Regions from separate parts of the Streptomyces sp. AC602_WCS936 genome, predicted to be linked through region 2. Evidence: predicted binding sites of a transcription regulator. Region 2 holds the regulator's gene; the other holds the start of a gene.

Region 1 (10,121 bases), on a different contig from region 2:
AGACGCAGAGCCAGATGGTCTCCTGGATCCGCGACTTCCTGAACACCTACAAGGCCCGCACCGGCCGCGACGCCGTGATCTACACGGCCACCAGCTGGTGGACCCAGTGCACCGGCAACTACGGCGGCTTCGCGGCGAACAACCCGCTGTGGATCGCCCGGTACGCCTCGTCGGTGGGGACGCTGCCGGCGGGCTGGCCGTACTACACGATGTGGCAGTACACGTCGTCCGGACCGACGGTCGGGGACCACAACAAGTTCAACGGGGCCCTGGACCGGGTCCGGGCGCTGGCCAACGGCTGACGCTCCCGGCGCGTACGGCGAGGGCCCGGACTCCACGCGGAGTCCGGGCCCTTTCCCTTTACTCATCCGGCCGCGTGCTCCGTCACGCCGCGACCGGAACCTTGCGCTCCGCACCGTTCGTCGCCGGTGCCAGCGCCAGTTCCAGGACCTGCCGGACGTCGGTGACCGCGTGGACGTCGAGCTTGTCCAGCACCTCCGCCGGGACGTCGTCCAGGTCGGGCTCGTTGCGCTTGGGGATGATCACCGTGGTGACGCCCGCCCGGTGCGCCGCGAGCAGCTTCTGCTTGACCCCGCCGATCGGCAGCACCCGGCCGGTCAGCGAGACCTCGCCGGTCATCGCCACGTCCGTGCGGACCAGCCGCCCGGAGAGCAGCGAGGCCAGCGCCGTGGTCATCGTGATGCCCGCGCTCGGCCCGTCCTTGGGGACCGCGCCCGCCGGGAAGTGGATGTGCACGCCACGGTCCTTCAGATCGGCCACCGGCAGCTCCAGCTCGGCGCCCCGGCTGCGCAGGAAACTCAACGCGATCTGCGCGGACTCCTTCATCACGTCGCCCAGCTGACCGGTCAGGGTCAGACCCGCCGCGCCCGTCTCCGGGTCGGCCAGCGACGCCTCGACGTACAGGACGTCGCCGCCCGCGCCGGTGACCGCGAGACCGGTGGCCACGCCCGGCACCGAGGTGCGGCGCTCGGCCGGGTCCTGGGCGGACTCGGGCACGTGGTGCGGCCGGCCGATCAGGGCGCGCAGGTCGTCCTCGGTGACCGTGAAGGGCAGCTCCCGTTCGCCCAGTTCGCGCTGGGCGGCGACCTTGCGCAGCAGCCGGGCGATGGCCCGCTCCAGGGTGCGCACGCCCGCCTCGCGGGTGTACTCGCCGGCCAGCTTGCGCAGCGCGCCCTCGTCGACCTTCACCTCGTCCCCGTCGAGTCCGGCCCGCTCCAGCTGGCGCGGGAGCAGGTGGTCACGGGCGATGACGACCTTCTCGTCCTCGGTGTAGCCGTCGAGGCGGACCAGCTCCATGCGGTCGAGCAGGGCCTCCGGGATGGCCTCCAGGACGTTGGCGGTGGCGAGGAAGACCACGTCGGACAGGTCCAGTTCGACCTCCAGGTAGTGGTCCCGGAAGGTGTGGTTCTGCGCCGGGTCGAGGACTTCGAGCAGGGCGGCGGCCGGGTCGCCCCGGAAGTCCGAGCCCACCTTGTCGATCTCGTCGAGGAGGACGACCGGGTTCATGGACCCCGCCTCCTTGATCGCCCGTACGATCCGGCCGGGCAGCGCGCCGACGTACGTACGCCGGTGGCCGCGGATCTCGGCCTCGTCGCGCACACCGCCGAGAGCGACGCGGACGAACTTGCGGCCCATCGCGTGGGCGACCGACTCGCCGAGCGAGGTCTTGCCGACGCCGGGCGGGCCGACCAGGGCCAGTACGGCACCGCCGCGCCGCCCGCCGACGACGCCGAGGCCCCGGTCGCCGCGCCGCTTGCGCACCGCCAGGTACTCGGTGATGCGCTCCTTCACGTCCTGAAGGCCCGCGTGCTCGGCGTCGAGGACGGCCTGGGCGCCCTGGATGTCGTAGGCGTCCTCGGTGCGCTCGCTCCACGGCATCTCCAGCACCGTGTCGAGCCAGGTGCGGATCCAGGAGCCCTCGGGCGACTGGTCGGAGGAGCGCTCCAGCTTGTCGACCTCCTTGAGCGCGGCCTCGCGGACCTTCTCGGGCAGGTCGGCGGCCTCCACGCGGGCGCGGTAGTCGTCGGACTCCTCACCCTCCTGTTCGCCGTTGAGTTCGCGCAGTTCCTTGCGCACGGCCTCCAGCTGGCGGCGCAGCAGGAACTCCCGCTGCTGCTTGTCGACGCCCTCCTGGACGTCCTTTGCGATGGTCTCGGCGACGTCCTGCTCGGCGAGGTGGTCGCGCAGCTGCCGGGTGGCGAGCCGCAGCCGCTCGACCGGGTCGGCGGTCTCCAGCAGCTGGACCTTCTGCTCGGTGGTGAGGAAGGGCGAGTAGCCGGAGTTGTCGGCGAGCGCGGAGACGTTCTCGATGGCCTGGACGCGGTCCACGACCTGCCAGGCGCCGCGCTTGCGCAGCCAGGCGGTGGCGAGCGCCTTGTACTCCTTCACCAGCTCGGCGACCTGGCCGGGCAGGGGCTCGGGCACGGTCTCGTCGACCCGCGTGCCCTCGACCCACAGGGCGGCGCCGGGGCCGGTGGTGCCGGCGCCGATGCTCACCCGGTGCCGGCCGCGGATCAGGGCGCCCGGGTCGCCGTCGGCGAGGCGGCCGACCTGCTCGACGGTGCCCAGGACGCCGGTCCTGGCGTAGGTGCCGTCGACGCGTGGGACGAGCAGCACGCGGGGCTTGCCGGGCTCGGACCCGGCGGCAGCCTGGGCGGCCTCCACCGCGGCCCGAACCTCGGCGTCGCTCAGGTCCAGGGGGACGACCATCCCGGGCAGCACCACTTCGTCGTCGAGCGGCAGCACGGGCAGGGTGAGCGGTGTGAAGGCGGCGGACTCAGCAGCCATGATCTCCCCTTCGGCAGTCAAGTTGAGTTACATCGACTCAATGAAAGGGAGTCCCGGAATGTTCCCCGGGGCCTGTTCGCTCTGAGCGATCAACCTCTCGGCGCCCCGTCTGCCGGGAGAGCGCCGTCGAGCCGCCCGGAATTCCTTTGCCAGGATGGGCCGATGCCCACCACTTCTTCCCACGACGTCCCCGAAGTACTGGACCGCCGCGAGGGCCCGCACGGTGAGGTCGTCCTGCGCCGGCACGGGGCGCTGCTGCAGATCATCGCGAACGGCTGCTTCCTGATGGACACCTCCGACGGGCGCTCGGAGCGGCGACTGGTCGACGCGGCGGCCGAGGCACTCGACGCCTCCGGCGGGCGGTCCGCGCCGCCCCACCTGCTCATCGGCGGTCTCGGCGTCGGCTTCTCGCTCGCGCACGCGGCCGCCGACCCGCGCTGGGGCCGGATCGCGGTCGTCGAGCGCGAGCGCGCCGTCATCGACTGGCACCGGGGCGGCCCCCTCGCGGAGCTGTCCGCCGAGGCATTGGACGACCTCCGCACGGAGGTCGTCGAATCGGATCTGGTCCGTTACGTCAATGAGACTTCCGACACGTACGACGCGCTCTGCCTCGACATCGACAACGGCCCCGGCTGGACCGTCACCGAGGACAACGACGGGCTGTACGCACCGGCCGGACTGGCGGGCTGCGCACGGGTGTTGAGGCCCGGCGGGGTGCTCGCCGTGTGGTCCGCGCAGCCCTCTCCGGAATTCGAAGAAACCTTGCGTAATGCCGGGTTCCAGCAGGTGCGTACCGAAGAGATCCCGGTTGCCCGGGGCGTTCCGGACGTCGTCCACCTCGCCGTCGGGCCTGGATAGCAAAGGCGCGTCCGATCCCCGTACGCTGCTGCCCTGACGCGGTCTTTCAAGCGTCAATCGCAGTCATGCGCAGACGAGGGATCACCCCACTGATTCCGGTAAGCACACCTCAGGGGCGGGCGATGGAGCAGACACAGACCTCCCACAACGGCACGGCGACGGCGACCCAGGGCGCTCAGCGGCGGGTGCTGGTGGTCGAGGACGACCAGACGATCGTCGACGCCATCGCGACCCGCCTGCGCGCCGAGGGGTTCCTGGTGCAAACGGCGGGCGACGGGCCCGCCGCGGTCGACACGGCCGAGGCCTGGCAGCCCGACCTGCTGATCCTCGACATCATGCTGCCCGGCTTCGACGGCCTGGAGGTCTGCCGGCGCGTGCAGGCCCAGCGGCCGGTGCCGGTGCTGATGCTCACCGCGCGGGACGACGAGACGGACATGCTGGTCGGCCTCGGCGTGGGCGCCGACGACTACATGACCAAGCCGTTCTCCATGCGCGAGCTTGCCGCGCGCGTGCACGTGCTGCTGCGCCGGGTGGAGCGGGCCGTGGTGGCCGCGTCGACGCCGCGCAGCGGCATCCTGCGCCTCGGCGAACTGGAGATCGACCACGCGCAGCGCCGGGTGCGGGTGCGCAGCGAGGACGTCCACCTCACGCCGACCGAGTTCGACCTGCTGGTCTGCCTGGCGAACACGCCCCGCGCGGTGCTCTCCCGGGAGCAGCTGCTGGCCGAGGTCTGGGACTGGGCGGACGCCTCCGGCACCCGGACCGTCGACAGCCACATCAAGGCACTGCGCCGCAAGATCGGCGCCGAGCGCATCCGCACGGTGCACGGCGTGGGGTACGCGCTGGAGACCCCGACGCCATGAGCCGAGGGCGGGATGCCGCACGGAGGAGCCCCGGCCCCCGGAGCGCCGGGGAACCCTGGGGCGGCGTACGCCCGTTCTCGATCAAGACCAAGCTGGGCGCGCTGGTCGTCACGTCGGTACTGATCACCACCGGGCTGTCGGTGATCGCGGTGCACACCAAGACGGAGCTGCGCTTCATCACGGTCTTCTCGATGATCGCCACGCTCCTGATCACGCAGTTCGTGGCGCACTCGCTGACCGCGCCACTGGACGAGATGAACGCGGTGGCCCGGTCCATCTCGCACGGCGACTACACCCGTCGGGTGCGCGAGAACCGCCGCGACGAGCTGGGCGACCTGGCCGTCACCATCAACCGCATGGCCGACGACCTGGAGGCCCAGGACCTCCAGCGCAAGGAGCTGGTCGCGAACGTCTCGCACGAGCTGCGCACCCCCATCGCGGGCCTGCGCGCGGTGCTGGAGAACATCGTCGACGGGGTCACCGAGGCCGATCCGGAGACGATGCGCACGGCGCTCGGGCAGACCGAGCGGCTCGGCCGGCTGGTGGAGACGCTGCTGGACCTCTCCCGCCTGGACAACGGCGTCGTACCGCTGCGCAAGCGGCGCTTCGAGGTGTGGCCCTACCTGTCGGGCGTGCTCAAGGAGGCCAACATGGTCGCCTCCGCGCGCGCGGGCATCGCCTCCGGCTCGGGCAGCCACACCCGCAAGGACGTCCACCTCGCTCTCGACGTCTCCCCCTCGGACCTGACCGCGCACGCCGACCCGGAGCGCATCCACCAGGTCGTCGCCAACCTCATCGACAACGCGGTGAAGCACAGTCCGCCGCACGGCAGGGTGACGGTCAGGGCGCGGAGCGGCGAGCTCCCCGAGTCGCTGGAGCTGGAGGTCCTCGACGAGGGGCCCGGCATTCCGCGCTCGGAGTGGCGCCGGGTGTTCGAGCGGTTCAACCGGGGTTCGGTGTCCCGGCCGCACGGTCCGGGCAGCGACGGCGGCACCGGTCTGGGCCTCGCGATCGCGCGCTGGGCCGTGGATCTGCACGGCGGCCGGATCGGCGTGGCCGAATCCGAGCGGGGATGCCGGATTCTCATCACTCTTCCGGGCCTGCCGACGGCTCCGAGTTGACGTAGGGTTCGAAGCGGAGCGTCAAGATCCACTGACGTCCGCGCTGACGGACACGTGTGATCAGGCACAGGCCCGCGTTGTCCCGGCGCCGGGTCGCGCTCTCCCCTTCCCACACGCAACGGAACCTCGCTTGTTTCCCGCCATTTCCAGCGCCGAAACGCAGTCTGCGATGTGACTTACGCGACGATGAACGGGCCCGGTCTGACCTTCCGGGTCGGGGAGGCGTAGCCTTGATTCCCGCTGTCCACCATCTTGTGAAGCGGAAGAGGGCGGTTCTCGCCGTGTCGCCACAGTCCCCCAGTAACTCGAGCATCTCGACCGACACCGACCAAGCGGGCAACGCGGGCAAGAACCCCGCGGCCGCCTTCGGTGCCAACGAATGGCTCGTCGACGAGATCTATCAGCAGTACCTCCAGGACCCGAACTCCGTGGACCGAGCCTGGTGGGACTTCTTCGCCGACTACAAGCCCGGAGCGGCCGCTGCCCAGTCCGCCTCCGGCACCGCGGCCACGGACTCCGGCAGCACCCCCCAGGCCTCCCCCGCGCCGCAGGCGCAGGCGCCCGCCCCGGCCCAGCCGAAGGCGGCGCCCCAGCAGGCCGCCCCCGCGCAGCCCGCCGCTGCCGCCCCGGCGGCTCCTGCCGCCCCGGCCGCGAAGCCCGCCGCCGCCCCGGCCAAGCCCGCCGCCGCCAAGCCGCAGGCCAAGGCCGCCGCGCCCGCCAAGGACGCCGGCTCGGCGCCCGAGGGTCCGGAGACGGTGACCCTGCGCGGCCCCGCCGCCGCGGTCGCGAAGAACATGAACGCCTCGCTGGAGCTGCCCACGGCCACGTCCGTGCGCGCGGTCCCGGTGAAGCTGCTCTTCGACAACCGCATCGTCATCAACAACCACCTCAAGCGCGCCCGGGGCGGGAAGATCTCCTTCACGCACCTGATCGGCTACGCGATGGTGCAGGCCATCAAGGCCATGCCGGCGATGAACCACTCGTTCGGCGAGAAGGACGGCAAGCCGACGCTCGTCAAGCCGGCGCACGTCAACCTCGGCCTCGCCATCGACCTGGTCAAGCCCAACGGCGACCGCCAGCTGGTCGTCGCGGCGATCAAGAAGGCCGAGACCATGAACTTCTTCGAGTTCTGGCAGGCCTACGAGGACATCGTCCGCCGCGCCCGCGACAACAAGCTGACGATGGACGACTTCTCCGGCGTCACGGTCTCGCTGACCAACCCCGGCGGCCTCGGCACCGTCCACTCCGTGCCGCGCCTGATGCCCGGCCAGTCGGTGATCATGGGCGTCGGCTCCATGGACTACCCGGCGGAGTTCCAGGGCACCTCCCAGGACACCCTGAACAAGCTCGGCATCTCGAAGGTCATGACGCTCACGTCGACCTACGACCACCGGGTCATCCAGGGCGCCGCCTCCGGCGAGTTCCTGCGCCAGGTCGCCAACCTGCTCCTCGGCGAGAACGGCTTCTACGACGAGATCTTCAAGGCGCTCCGCATCCCCTACGAGCCGGTCCGCTGGCTCAAGGACATCGACGCCTCGCACGACGACGACGTCACCAAGGCCGCCCGCGTCTTCGAGCTGATCCACTCCTACCGGGTCCGCGGCCACGTCATGGCCGACACCGACCCGCTGGAGTACCAGCAGCGCAAGCACCCCGACCTGGACATCACCGAGCACGGGCTCACCCTGTGGGACCTGGAGCGCGAGTTCGCGGTCGGCGGCTTCGCCGGCAAGTCCCTGATGAAGCTGCGCGACATCCTCGGCGTGCTGCGCGACTCGTACTGCCGCACCACCGGCGTCGAGTTCATGCACATCCAGGACCCGAAGCAGCGCAAGTGGATCCAGGACCGCATCGAGCGCTCGCACACCAAGCCGGAGCGCGAGGAGCAGCTGCGCATCCTGCGCCGCCTGAACGCGGCGGAGGCCTTCGAGACCTTCCTGCAGACGAAGTACGTCGGCCAGAAGCGGTTCTCCCTGGAGGGCGGCGAGTCCGTCATCCCGCTGCTGGACGCGGTCATCGACTCGGCGGCCGAGTCCCGCCTGGACGAGGTCGTCATCGGCATGGCCCACCGCGGCCGGCTGAACGTGCTGGCCAACGTGGTCGGCAAGTCGTACGCGCAGATCTTCCGCGAGTTCGAGGGCAACCTCGACCCGAAGTCGATGCACGGCTCCGGCGACGTGAAGTACCACCTGGGCGCCGAGGGCACCTTCACCGGCCTGGACGGCGAGCAGATCGCGGTCTCGCTGGTAGCCAACCCCTCGCACCTGGAGGCGGTCGACCCGGTCCTGGAGGGCGTCTCGCGCGCCAAGCAGGACATCATCAACAAGGGCGGCACGGACTTCACGGTCCTGCCGGTGGCGATCCACGGCGACGCGGCCTTCGCGGGCCAGGGCGTGGTGGCCGAGACCCTGAACATGTCGCAGCTGCGCGGCTACCGCACCGGCGGCACGGTCCACGTCGTCATCAACAACCAGGTCGGCTTCACCGCCGCCCCGGAGTCCTCGCGCTCCTCGATGTACGCCACCGACGTGGCCCGCATGATCGAGGCCCCGATCTTCCACGTGAACGGCGACGACCCGGAGGCCGTGGTCCGCGTCGCGCGGCTCGCCTTCGAGTTCCGCCAGGCGTTCAACAAGGACGTGGTGATCGACCTCATCTGCTACCGCCGCCGCGGTCACAACGAGTCGGACAACCCGGCCTTCACCCAGCCGCTGATGTACGACCTGATCGACAAGAAGCGCTCGGTGCGCAAGCTGTACACCGAGTCCCTCATCGGTCGCGGCGACATCACCCTGGAAGAGGCCGAGCAGGCGCTGCAGGACTACCAGGGCCAGCTGGAGAAGGTCTTCACCGAGGTCCGCGAGGCCGTCTCCCAGCCGTCCGCCGCGGAGCCCTCGGACCCGCAGGCCGAGTTCCCGGTGGCCGTGAACACCGCGGTGACCGCCGAGACGGTCAAGCGGATCGCCGAGTCGCAGGTCAACATCCCCGACCACGTCACCATCCACCCGCGCCTGCTGCCGCAGCTGCAGCGCCGCGCGGCGATGGTCGAGGACGGCACGATCGACTGGGGCATGGGCGAGACCCTCGCCGTCGGCTCCCTCCTCCTGGAGGGCGTCCCGGTCCGGCTGTCCGGCCAGGACTCGCAGCGCGGCACCTTCGGCCAGCGCCACGCGGTGGTCATCGACCGTGAGACGGGCGACGAGTTCACGCCGCTGCTGTACCTGTCCGAGGACCAGGCCCGGTACAACGTCTACAACTCCCTGCTGTCCGAGTACGCGGTGATGGGCTTCGAGTACGGCTACTCGCTGGCCCGTCCGGACGCGCTGGTGATGTGGGAGGCGCAGTTCGGCGACTTCGTCAACGGCGCGCAGACGGTCGTGGACGAGTTCATCTCGTCGGCCGAGCAGAAGTGGAACCAGACCTCCGGCGTCACCCTGCTGCTGCCGCACGGCTACGAGGGCCAGGGCCCGGACCACTCCTCGGCCCGTATCGAGCGCTTCCTCCAGCTCTGCGCGCAGAACAACATGACGGTCGCGATGCCGACCCTGCCGTCGAACTACTTCCACCTGCTGCGGTGGCAGGTGCACAACCCGCACCACAAGCCGCTGGTGGTCTTCACCCCGAAGTCGATGCTGCGCCTGAAGGCCGCGTCCTCGAAGGCGGAGGAGTTCACGACGGGCCAGTTCCGCCCGGTCATCGGCGACGACTCGGTCGACCCGGCCGCCGTCAAGAAGGTCGTCTTCACCGCCGGCAAGGTCTACTACGACCTCGACGCCGAGCGGAAGAAGCGCGGTCTGACGGACACGGCCATCATCCGCATCGAGCGCCTGTACCCGCTGCCGGGTGCCGAGCTCCAGGCGGAGATCGCCAAGTACCCGAACGCCGAGAAGTACCTGTGGGCCCAGGAGGAGCCGGCGAACCAGGGTGCCTGGCCGTTCATCGCGCTCAACCTGATCGACCACCTGGACCTGGCGGTCGGCGCCGACGTCCCGCACGGCGAGCGCCTGCGCCGCATCTCGCGTCCGCACGGCTCGTCCCCGGCCGTCGGCTCCGCCAAGCGGCACCAGGCGGAGCAGGAGCAGCTGGTGCGTGAGGTGTTCGAGGCGTAGCTCCTCCGCGGCGGCGCGACACCGCCGCGCAGCGCGTCCGGGCCGGGCCGCATCCCCTCTTCGGGAGTGCGGCCCGGCCCTTTGCCTGCACTTATCCTTGACGGCATGTACTTCACCGACCGTGGCATCGAGGAGCTGGAGAAGCGGCGCGGCGAGGAGGAGGTCACCTTCGAGTGGCTCGCCGAGCAGCTGCGGACCTTCGTCGACCTGAACCCGGACTTCGAGGTGCCGGTGGAGCGGCTGGCCACCTGGCTGGCGCGGCTGGACGACGAGGACGAGGACGAGTAGGCACGCACAGCCCGTACGGGCCGACGGCGCCCCGGGGTGCCATCAGGAGCGCTTGGAGAGGCCGTACGCCGTCC
Region 2 (10,121 bases):
CAGCATGGAGAGGCCGACCGTCGGCTGCCACGCGCCGTCGCCGCCGAGCTGGCGGGCCAGGGTGTGGGTGACCACGCCCAGCACGAAGGCGCTCAGCACCATCGCGACGGCCGTCGTCAGCACGATCGGGATCGCGTTCGAGAGGGTGGCGTTGATCGCCTCCTCGCGGGCGGTGTCGAAGCCGAAGACGGCCAGCAGCCCGTAGAGGAACGTCACGACGAGCGCCGGCGCCCACATCGCGTAGTCCCGCATCTGGAGGTAGGTCTGGTTGGGGGCGAGGATCACGCCCTTCAGCAGTGCCTTCCAGTGCAGGCGTGGGCCGACCGGGCCGGGCGGCGGGGCGGAGCCGGCGCGGTAGGTCTCGCCCTGGTTGTACGGGTCGTCGCCGACCGTGAACGCCTGGGTGTGGCCCGGGTTGTTGGCCGCGTAGGGGTCGTGCGGGGCGTGGCCGCCGTGCGGGCCGCCACCCTGGCCGTATCCGCCGTCGCCGAAGTACTCCGGCTCGCCGTGACCGCCTCCGTGACCGCCGTGGTGCGGCTGTGGCCACGGTGAGCCGCCGGGGCCGGGGGCGCCACCTCCGTACGGCTGCTGCGGGTACGGCGGCTGAGGCGTCGCGGGACCGCCGTACGACGGTCCCTGGGGCGCCTGCTGTCCGTACGGTGGGTTTTGCGGTCGCGCGTGCGGAGCGCCGTTGTCCCGGCCGCGTCCGATCCTGAATCCAGCCACGCCTTCGAACGTACCTGGTCCCGCAGAGTGACGTGCGGGGCCCGGCCGTTCGGGGGGTCCTTTGCGGCCGACCTGTGACATCCCCTACGGGAGGTCCCCCACGTCCCCCCGAGGGCCCTGAGGGCTGCCTCGTACTGCGGCACCCCCAGGTCCGCTCGGGACCTGGGGGTGCCGGGTGTCGGTGGCGGACCGAGGGGAGCCGTTACTTCACCGGCTCCGGCGTCGGCTCGTTCTCCGTCTCTTCCTCGCCGGCCGGGTCGGCCGGGGTCTTCACGGACTCCAGCAGGAGCTGGGCGACGTCGACGACCTGGATGGATTCCTTGGCCTTGCCGTCGTTCTTCTTGCCGTTGACCGAGTCGGTGAGCATGACGAGGCAGAAGGGGCAGGCGGTGGAGACGATGTCGGGGTTGACCGACAGGGCCTCGTCCACGCGCTCGTTGTTGATGCGCTTGCCGATCCGCTCCTCCATCCACATCCGCGCGCCGCCGGCGCCGCAGCAGAAGCCGCGCTCCTTGTGGCGGTGCATCTCCTCGTTGCGGACGCCGGGGACGGAGGCGATGATCTCGCGCGGGGGCGTGTAGATCTTGTTGTGACGGCCCAGGTAGCAGGGGTCGTGGTACGTGATGATGCCCTCGACCGGGGTGACCGGGGTCAGCTTGCCCTCGTCGACCAGGTGCTGGAGCAGCTGGGTGTGGTGGATGACCTCGTAGTCGCCGCCGAGCTGCGGGTACTCGTTGCCGAGGGTGTTGAGGCAGTGCGGGCAGGTCGCGACGATCTTCTTCGCCGACTTGGGCTTCGCCGACTCGGGCAGGACCTTGCCGTCGTCGTCCATCTCCTCGCCGAAGGCGGCGTTGAGGGACATGACGTTCTCCATACCGAGCTCCTGGAACAGGGGCTCGTTGCCGAGGCGGCGGGCGGAGTCACCGGTGCACTTCTCGTCGCCGCCCATGATGGCGAACTTGACGCCCGCCATGTGCAGCAGCTCGGCGAAGGCCTTCGTCGTCTTCTTGGCGCGGTCCTCCAGGGCACCGGCGCAGCCGACCCAGTACAGGTACTCGACCTCGGTGAGGTCCTCGATGTCCTTGCCGACGACCGGGACCTCGAAGTCGACCTCCTTGAGCCACTCCAGGCGCTGCTTCTTCGCCAGGCCCCAGGGGTTGCCCTTCTTCTCCAGGTTCTTGAGCATCGTGCCCGCCTCGGACGGGAACGCGGACTCGATCATGACCTGGTAGCGGCGCATGTCGACGATGTGGTCGACGTGCTCGATGTCCACCGGGCACTGCTCGACGCAGGCGCCGCAGGTGGTGCAGGACCACAGGACGTCCGGGTCGATGACGCCGTTCTCTTCCAGGGTGCCGACCAGCGGACGCTCGGCCTCCGCGAGGGCCGCCGCGGGGACACCGGCGAGCTGCTCCTCGGACGCCTTCTCCTCGCCCTCCGTCGTCTTGCCGCCGCCGGCCAGCAGGTAGGGGGCCTTGGCGTGCGCGTGGTCGCGCAGGGACATGATCAGGAGCTTGGGGGAGAGCGGCTTGCCGGTGTTCCACGCGGGGCACTGCGACTGGCAGCGGCCGCACTCGGTGCAGGTGGAGAAGTCGAGCAGGCCCTTCCAGGAGAAGTGCTCGACCTGGGAGACGCCGAAGACGTCGTCCTCACCGGGGTCGGTGAAGTCGATCGGCTTGCCGCCCGACGTCATCGGGAGCAGCGCGCCGAGGGAGACGTCGCCGTCGGCGTTGCGCTTGAACCAGATGTTCGGGAAGGCCAGGAAGCGGTGCCAGGCCACGCCCATGTCGGTCTTCAGGGCGACCGTGATCATCCAGATGAAGGAGGTGGTGATCTTCAGGCCGGCGAAGAAGTAGACCAGGTTCTGGAGGGTCGACAGGTCCAGGTCCTGGAGGGCGGAGACGACCGGGTACGAGATGAAGAACGACGCCTCGTAGCCGTCCACGTGGTGCAGGGCGCCCTCGAGGGCGTGCAGCATGAAGATGCAGACGCCGACGACGAGGATGACGGCCTCGACGAAGTACGCCTGGCCGAAGTTGGAGCCCCCGAAGCGGGACTTGCGACCCGGCTTGCGCGGGTGGCTGAGCTGCCGGATGACGATCAGCGCGAGGATGCCGAGCACCGTCATGGTGCCGATGAACTCGACGAAGACGTTGTACGGCGCCCAGTCGCCGATGACCGGCAGGATCCAGTCGGCCTGGAAGAGCTGGCCGACGGCGTTGACGATCGTCAGCAGCAGGGAGAAGAAGCCCACCGCCACGAACCAGTGCGCCACCCCGACGATGCCCCAGCGGTTCATCCGGGTGTGGCCGAGGAACTCCCGGACCACGGTGACCGTGCGCTGCACGGGTTCGTCGGTCCGCGTTCCGGCCGGTACGGGCTGGCCCAGCCGCATGGAGTTGTAGATCTGCAGGACGGCGCGGCCGAACAGTGCCACGCCGACCACGATCAGGACCAGCGACACGATGATCGCGGCGAGTTGCATTTGGGGGCTCCTCGGGCCTGCGAGGTTGCGAGGGGGCGGTATTGCACTTAGTGCCGCTCGGTATCGGTATTACTAAGCGGTAACTTAATCAGTCTGTCTGAGACTACCCCCATCCTCCGCCGCACTGTAGTCGGACGTGCGGTGATCTGTGTCGCTGAGGCAACCCTGACCGGCGGGGCGGCGTCGGGCGGGGTCGGCCGGCCGGGCGCCACGCCGGTCCCGGGTGCCATTCATAGCAATTCGTGATATTCGGCATAGTTTATGCCCCGTGCTCTACGGGATCGCCGCCGCCACCGCCTCCTTCCTCCTCGCCGCCCTCCTCGCGGGGCTGCTGAGGGCGCCCGCCCTGCGCCTCGGCCTCGTCGACCGGCGCCGCCGACGGCCCGTCCCCCTGCTCGGCGGGGCGGCCGTCGTCCTCGTGACCGGGCTGGTCGCGTGGGCGGGGGAGTGGACCGGCGTCGTGCCGCTCGGCCCGGCGGTCGGGCGGCTGCTGACGGCGGCCGTCGCCGTAGGTGCGCTCGGCCTCGCCGTCGACGTGTGGCGGCTGCGGCGGCGGTGGGTGGTCGCCGGTACGGCCCTCGCGGCGGCGTGCGTGGTGCCGTACGGCGTGACCGGGCCGGTGGCCGGAGGGCTCGCCGTGGTCTGGATCGCGCTGGTCGCCGCCGCCTTCCAGGGGCTCGACCACGCCGACGGGGTGGCCGGCACGGTGGGGGTCGTGACGGCCTTCGGGGTCGCCGCCTGTGCCGCCGCCGAGGTGATGGACGCGCTCGCGGTGCTGCTGAGCGTGCTGGCTGCCGCGCTGACCGGGTTCCTGCTGCACAACTGGCACCCCGCGCGGGTCGCGCTCGGGGCGTGCGGTTCGCTCTTCGCGGGTTTCCTGCTGGCGGGAGCGGCGGTGTTCACCCGCGCGGGGCACGATCCCGGGGCCGGGGCGGGGGTGCTGTTCGCGCTGACCGCGGTGGCGGGCGCCGACGCCGTCCTCGTGGTCCTCTCCCGTCGGCTGGCCGGGCGGCCCCTGCTGCGGGGCGGGCCCGACCATCTCGCCCACCGGCTGCGCCGGCTCGGGCTGACCCCGCAGGGCGCGGTGACCGTACTCGGCGTGGCCTCGTTCACGGGGGTACTCGTAGGCGTGCTCGTGCACACCGGATGGGCCGGCCGGGTGGCGGTGCTGTGGGTGGCGGGCGGCGCGGTCGTCGCGGTGGCGGCGCTGTCGCGCGTACGGGTCTACGGGTCGGCGCGCCGGGCGCGTGCCGTTTCCCGGGAACCGTCAGGGGCAACCGCAGTGCCGTGCGCCGCGTCCCCCCAGAGGGTCCCGCAGAGGCCGATTTTTCCGGTTCGCCAGACCCGAGGTGCCGAGAACCCGCAGGTCAGAGCGTCGTTGCGCGTAAGGAATGGATAAGAGTTGAGTCTGCCTGACTCACCTCTGTTGACCCAGCCAGCGGGGTCGTGCACACTTGAGCCTGTTCCACTCAAGTCAGCTGGAGGTTATTCACCATGGCACGTGCGGTCGGCATCGACCTGGGCACGACTAACTCCGTCGTCAGCGTTCTGGAGGGCGGCGAGCCCACCGTCATCACCAACGCCGAGGGCGCCAGGACCACGCCGTCCGTCGTCGCCTTCGCCAAGAACGGCGAGGTGCTGGTCGGCGAGGTGGCCAAGCGCCAGGCGGTCACGAACGTCGACAGGACCATCCGGTCGGTCAAGCGCCACATGGGCACCGACTGGAAGATCAACCTGGACGGCAAGGACTTCAACCCGCAGCAGATCAGCGCCTTCGTGCTGCAGAAGCTGAAGCGGGACGCCGAGTCCTACCTGGGCGAGAAGGTGACCGACGCGGTCATCACCGTCCCGGCGTACTTCAACGACGCCGAGCGCCAGGCCACCAAGGAGGCCGGTGAGATCGCGGGCCTGAACGTCCTGCGCATCGTCAACGAGCCGACGGCCGCCGCGCTGGCGTACGGCCTCGACAAGGACGAGCAGATCATCCTCGTCTTCGACCTCGGTGGCGGCACCTTCGACGTCTCGCTGCTGGAGATCGGCGACGGTGTCGTCGAGGTGAAGGCCACCAACGGTGACAACCACCTCGGTGGCGACGACTGGGACCAGCGCGTCGTCGACTACCTGGTCAAGCAGTTCCAGTCCGGCCACGGCGTGGACCTGGGCAAGGACAAGATGGCCCTCCAGCGCCTGCGTGAGGCCGCCGAGAAGGCCAAGATCGAGCTGTCCTCGTCCACCGAGACCTCGATCAACCTGCCCTACATCACGGCCTCCGCCGAGGGCCCGCTGCACCTGGACGAGAAGCTCACCCGCGCCCAGTTCCAGCAGCTGACGTCCGACCTGCTGGAGCGCTGCAAGACGCCGTTCCACAACGTCATCAAGGACGCCGGCATCCAGCTGTCCGAGATCGACCACGTCGTCCTCGTCGGTGGCTCCACCCGTATGCCCGCCGTCGCCGAGCTGGTCAAGGAGCTGACCGGCGGCAAGGACGCCAACAAGGGCGTCAACCCGGACGAGGTCGTCGCCATCGGCGCCGCCCTGCAGGCCGGTGTCCTCAAGGGCGAGGTCAAGGACGTCCTGCTCCTCGACGTCACCCCGCTGTCCCTCGGCATCGAGACCAAGGGCGGCATCATGACCAAGCTGATCGAGCGGAACACGACGATCCCGACGAAGCGTTCGGAGATCTTCACCACCGCCGAGGACAACCAGCCCTCCGTGCAGATCCAGGTCTACCAGGGCGAGCGCGAGATCGCGGCGTACAACAAGAAGCTCGGCATGTTCGAGCTGACCGGTCTGCCCCCGGCGCCGCGCGGCGTCCCGCAGATCGAGGTCGCCTTCGACATCGACGCCAACGGCATCATGCACGTCACGGCGAAGGACCTCGGCACCGGCAAGGAGCAGAAGATGACCGTCACCGGCGGCTCCTCGCTGCCGAAGGACGAGGTCGACCGGATGCGCCAGGAGGCCGAGAAGTACGCGGAGGAGGACCACGCCCGCCGCGAGGCCGCCGAGTCCCGCAACCAGGGCGAGCAGCTCGTCTACCAGACGGAGAAGTTCCTCAAGGACAACGAGGACAAGGTCCCCGGCGAGGTGAAGACCGAGGTCGAGGAGGCCGTCGGCGAGCTGAAGGAGAAGCTCAAGGGCGAGGACACCGCCGAGATCCGCACCGCCACCGAGAAGGTCGCCGCCGTCTCGCAGAAGCTGGGCCAGGCCATGTACGCCGACGCCCAGGGCGCGCAGGCCGCCGGCGGCGAGGCTCCGGGCGCCGACGCGGGTGCCGGTGCCGACGGCAAGGGTGCCGACGACGACGTCGTCGACGCCGAGATCGTCGACGACGAGCGCAAGGACGGTGCCGCGTGACGGAGGAGACCCCGGGTTTCGACGAGAAGCCCGACGTCCCCTCCGGCGCCGCCCCTGAAGACGCCGAGCCGCAGGCCGCCTCCGAAGAGGGGGCGGCCCCGGCCGGGGACGCGAGCGAGAACGCGGGCCTGGTGGCCCAGCTGGACCAGACGCGCACGGCGCTCAACGAGCGCACGGCCGACCTCCAGCGCCTCCAGGCCGAGTACCAGAACTACCGCCGTCGGGTGGAGCGGGACCGCGTCGCGGTCAAGGAGGTCGCCGTGGCGAACCTCCTGTCCGAGCTGCTTCCCGTGCTCGACGACATCGGCCGCGCCCGGGAGCACGGCGAGGTCGTCGGCGGCTTCAAGTCGGTCGCGGAGTCGCTGGAGTCGGTCATCGCCAAGATGGGCCTCCAGCAGTTCGGCAAGGAGGGTGAGCCCTTCGACCCGACGATCCACGAGGCCCTGATGCACTCCTACGCACCGGACGTCACGGAGACGACCTGCGTGGCGATCCTGCAGCCCGGGTACCGGATCGGCGAGCGCACCATCCGCCCCGCGCGGGTGGCGGTGGCCGAGCCGCAGCCCGGCGCCCAGTCGGTCAAGCCGGCCGAGGACGCGACGGAGGCACAGGACGCCGACTCGAAGGACGACGGCGGGACCAAGGAGAGCGGTGGCCCGGACGAGGGCTGAGCTCGAAGTGACGGACAAGGCGCGAGAGGAGGGACGTCGGGGATGAGTACCAAGGACTTCATCGAGAAGGACTACTACAAGGTTCTCGGCGTCCCCAAGGACGCCACCGAGGCCGAGATCAAGAAGGCGTACCGGAAGCTCGCCCGCGAGAACCACCCGGACGCCAACAAGGGGAACGTCAAGGCGGAGGAGCGCTTCAAGGAGATCTCCGAGGCCAACGACATCCTCGGTGACCCCAAGAAGCGCAAGGAGTACGACGAGGCCCGCGCCCTCTTCGGCAACGGCGGTTTCCGCCCGGGGCCGGGCGCGGGCGGCGGCGGCACCTTCAACTTCGACCTGGGCGACCTCTTCGGGGGCGGCGCCCAGGGCGGGGCCGGTCAGGGTGGCGCCGGCGGTTTCGGCGGCGGCCTCGGTGACGTCTTCGGGGGCCTGTTCAACCGCACCGGCGGCGGACCCGGCACCGGCACGCGCACCCAGCCGCGCCGCGGCCAGGACATCGAGTCCGAGGTCACCCTCAGCTTCACCGAGGCCATCGAGGGCGCCACGGTCCCGCTGCGGATGTCCTCGCAGGCACCCTGCAAGGCCTGTTCGGGCACCGGCGACAAGAACGGCACGCCGCGCGTGTGCCCGACCTGCGTCGGCACCGGGCAGGTCGCCCGGGGTTCGGGCGGCGGCTTCTCGCTCACCGACCCGTGCCCGGACTGCAAGGGCCGCGGCCTGATCGCCGAGGACCCCTGCGACGTCTGCAAGGGCTCCGGACGCGCCAAGTCCTCCCGGACGATGCAGGTCCGCATCCCGGCCGGGGTCTCCGACGGGCAGCGCATCCGGCTGCGGGGCAAGGGCACGCCGGGCGAGCGGGGCGGACCGGCGGGCGACCTGTACGTGGTCGTGCACGTCAAGGAGCACCCCGTCTTCGGCCGCCGAGGCGACAACCTCACGGTCACCGTCCCGGTGACGTACGCGGAGGCCGCCCTCGGCGGCGAGGTCCGGGTCCCGACCCTCGGCGGCCCGCCGGTCACGCTGAAGCTGCCCGCGGGCACGCCCAACGGCCGCACCATGCGCGCCCGGGGCAAGGGCGCGGTCCGCAAGGACGGCACCCGCGGCGATCTCCTGGTCACCGTCGAGGTGAGTGTTCCGAAGGACCTGACGGGGAAGGCTCGTGACGCGCTCGAGGCGTATCGCGAGGCGACCGCGGACGAGGATCCGCGGGCGGAGCTGTTCCAGGCCGCGAAGGGAGCTTGATCGAGATGGACGGCCGTAGTCCCCGCCGGCGCGGGGGTTTCTCACCGTACGAACTGACCGAGGACACCCCGGTCTACGTCATCTCGGTGGCTGCCCAGCTCTCCGGTCTGCACCCGCAGACCCTGCGCCAGTACGACCGCCTCGGCCTGGTCTCCCCGGACCGCACGGCCGGGCGCGGCCGGCGCTACTCGGCCCGCGACATCGAACTGCTCCGCCAGGTGCAGCAGTTGTCGCAGGACGAGGGCATCAACCTGGCCGGCATCAAGCGCATCATCGAACTGGAGAACCAGGTCGCCGCGCTCCAGGCGCGCCTGGCCGAGATGCAGGACGCCCTCGACGGCGCCGCCACGGCGATGCGCCAGCGCGAGGCGGCGGTGCACGCCTCGTACCGCCGGGACCTGGTCCCGTACCAGGAGGTCCAGCAGACCAGCGCCCTGGTGGTGTGGCGTCCCAAGCGGCAGCAGTCGGACTGACGGCGACTCGTCGCGGGGGCCCGGGAGTTCGTACTGGACTCCCGGGCCCCTGCGCGTGCGCGGTGCCCGGCTGACAGCAAGTGCCCCGCCCCGTGCAGCATCCTGACAGCGAGCCGTCTGGAGGGGGCGCCCGCGCGCTGGCAGAGTCGGGGGCATGGACGACAGGGGGAAATCGCGGATGGGCAAGATCTTCGGTACCGGGTTCAGGGCGCTCGTGCTGGCACTGCTCGTGGCACTGCCGCTGGGCACGGCGGTGGGCGCGGGCGGCGGGCCGTCGGTCAGAGTCTCGGTCAACGGCTGGCAGTGAGACGGAAGAGATGACGGAGACGGAGTTCCAGGACCTGGTGCTGGTGTGCGGGCGGCCGGGCACCGCGCCCGCCGCGACCGCCGTGGTCAGACTCCTGGGCAAGTTGCCCGGGGGGTGGGAGCGTTCCTGGCGACTCGACGAGACGGGGGGCCGGATCCAGCTGCGGATCCGGCCCCCCGCCGGTTCACCCGGCTCCGCCGTACAGGCGTGGCTGGCCGGTGCCCTGGACGACCCGGCGCTGCGGGCCTGGCGGGCCGAGGAGGCCGGGTGACGTGACGGTCACACCCAGCCCCGCTCCCGGGCCAGCAGCGCCGCGTGCGGGCGGTTGCTGGCGTCCAGGACGCGCAGGACGTCGGCCACGTGCCGGCGGTAGGTGCGCAGGGAGACGCCCAGCTCGCGCGCGCCGATCTCGTCCTTGGTGACGCGGCACATGGACCTGAGCACGTCCAGTTCCACCGGCGAGAGGCTGACGTCGTCCGCGGGCGGGCCCCCGAGCACCCGGTCCAGGTCCGTGGCCTGGTCCCAGATCTTCTCGAAGAGGGACAACAGCCCGGCGACCAGCCCCGGTTCCTGGGCGACCAGGGCGCCGCGCGAGGTGTCCCCGGGGTCGGCCGGCACCAGGGCGGTGTGCCGGTCGTAGACGAGGACGCGTTCGGCTATGTCCGGCGCGACCCGTATCTCCGCGCCGAGGGAGCCGAGTTCGCGCAGGTACGCCGCCGTCCCGGGGTCGTCGAGCGCCTCCCGCAGGACGACGTTGCGGATGCGCACGCCCCGGCGCAGACAGCGGGCGTCCAGGGGACGCGCGTGCTCGATGTTCTCGGGCGTGAGCGCCTGGTACGGCTCGACCGACAGGATCTCCC

What was found. Region 2 encodes HspR, which represses chaperone genes until heat shock. Its sites were predicted from a motif close to TTGAGNNNNNNNNNCTCAA; they were not measured.
Region 1: the regulator HspR is predicted to act here: its motif matches at 2,831-2,849, upstream of lon (endopeptidase La).

Annotation. Positions count from the first base shown of each region.
Region 1 is NZ_JAGMUF010000020.1:25,352-35,472, forward strand. It holds gene KUM03_RS08755 (lysozyme) at 1-302, shown strand, start outside; gene lon (endopeptidase La) at 385-2,808, opposite strand; gene KUM03_RS08765 (spermidine synthase) at 2,971-3,666, shown strand; gene KUM03_RS08770 (response regulator transcription factor) at 3,789-4,529, shown strand; gene KUM03_RS08775 (cell wall metabolism sensor histidine kinase WalK) at 4,526-5,650, shown strand; gene KUM03_RS08780 (multifunctional oxoglutarate decarboxylase/oxoglutarate dehydrogenase thiamine pyrophosphate-binding subunit/dihydrolipoyllysine-residue succinyltransferase subunit) at 5,932-9,759, shown strand; gene KUM03_RS08785 (DUF6104 family protein) at 9,865-10,047, shown strand; gene KUM03_RS08790 (hypothetical protein) at 10,090-10,121, opposite strand, start outside.
Region 2 is NZ_JAGMUF010000058.1:108,694-118,814, reverse strand. It holds gene KUM03_RS21100 (Yip1 family protein) at 1-807, opposite strand, end outside; gene KUM03_RS21095 ((Fe-S)-binding protein) at 929-3,211, opposite strand; gene KUM03_RS21090 (MraY family glycosyltransferase) at 3,480-4,610, shown strand; gene dnaK (molecular chaperone DnaK) at 4,706-6,568, shown strand; gene grpE (nucleotide exchange factor GrpE) at 6,565-7,239, shown strand; gene dnaJ (molecular chaperone DnaJ) at 7,282-8,481, shown strand; gene KUM03_RS21070 (heat shock protein transcriptional repressor HspR) at 8,487-8,954, shown strand; gene KUM03_RS21065 (hypothetical protein) at 9,109-9,261, shown strand; gene KUM03_RS21060 (hypothetical protein) at 9,272-9,532, shown strand; gene KUM03_RS21055 (helix-turn-helix transcriptional regulator) at 9,541-10,121, opposite strand, start outside.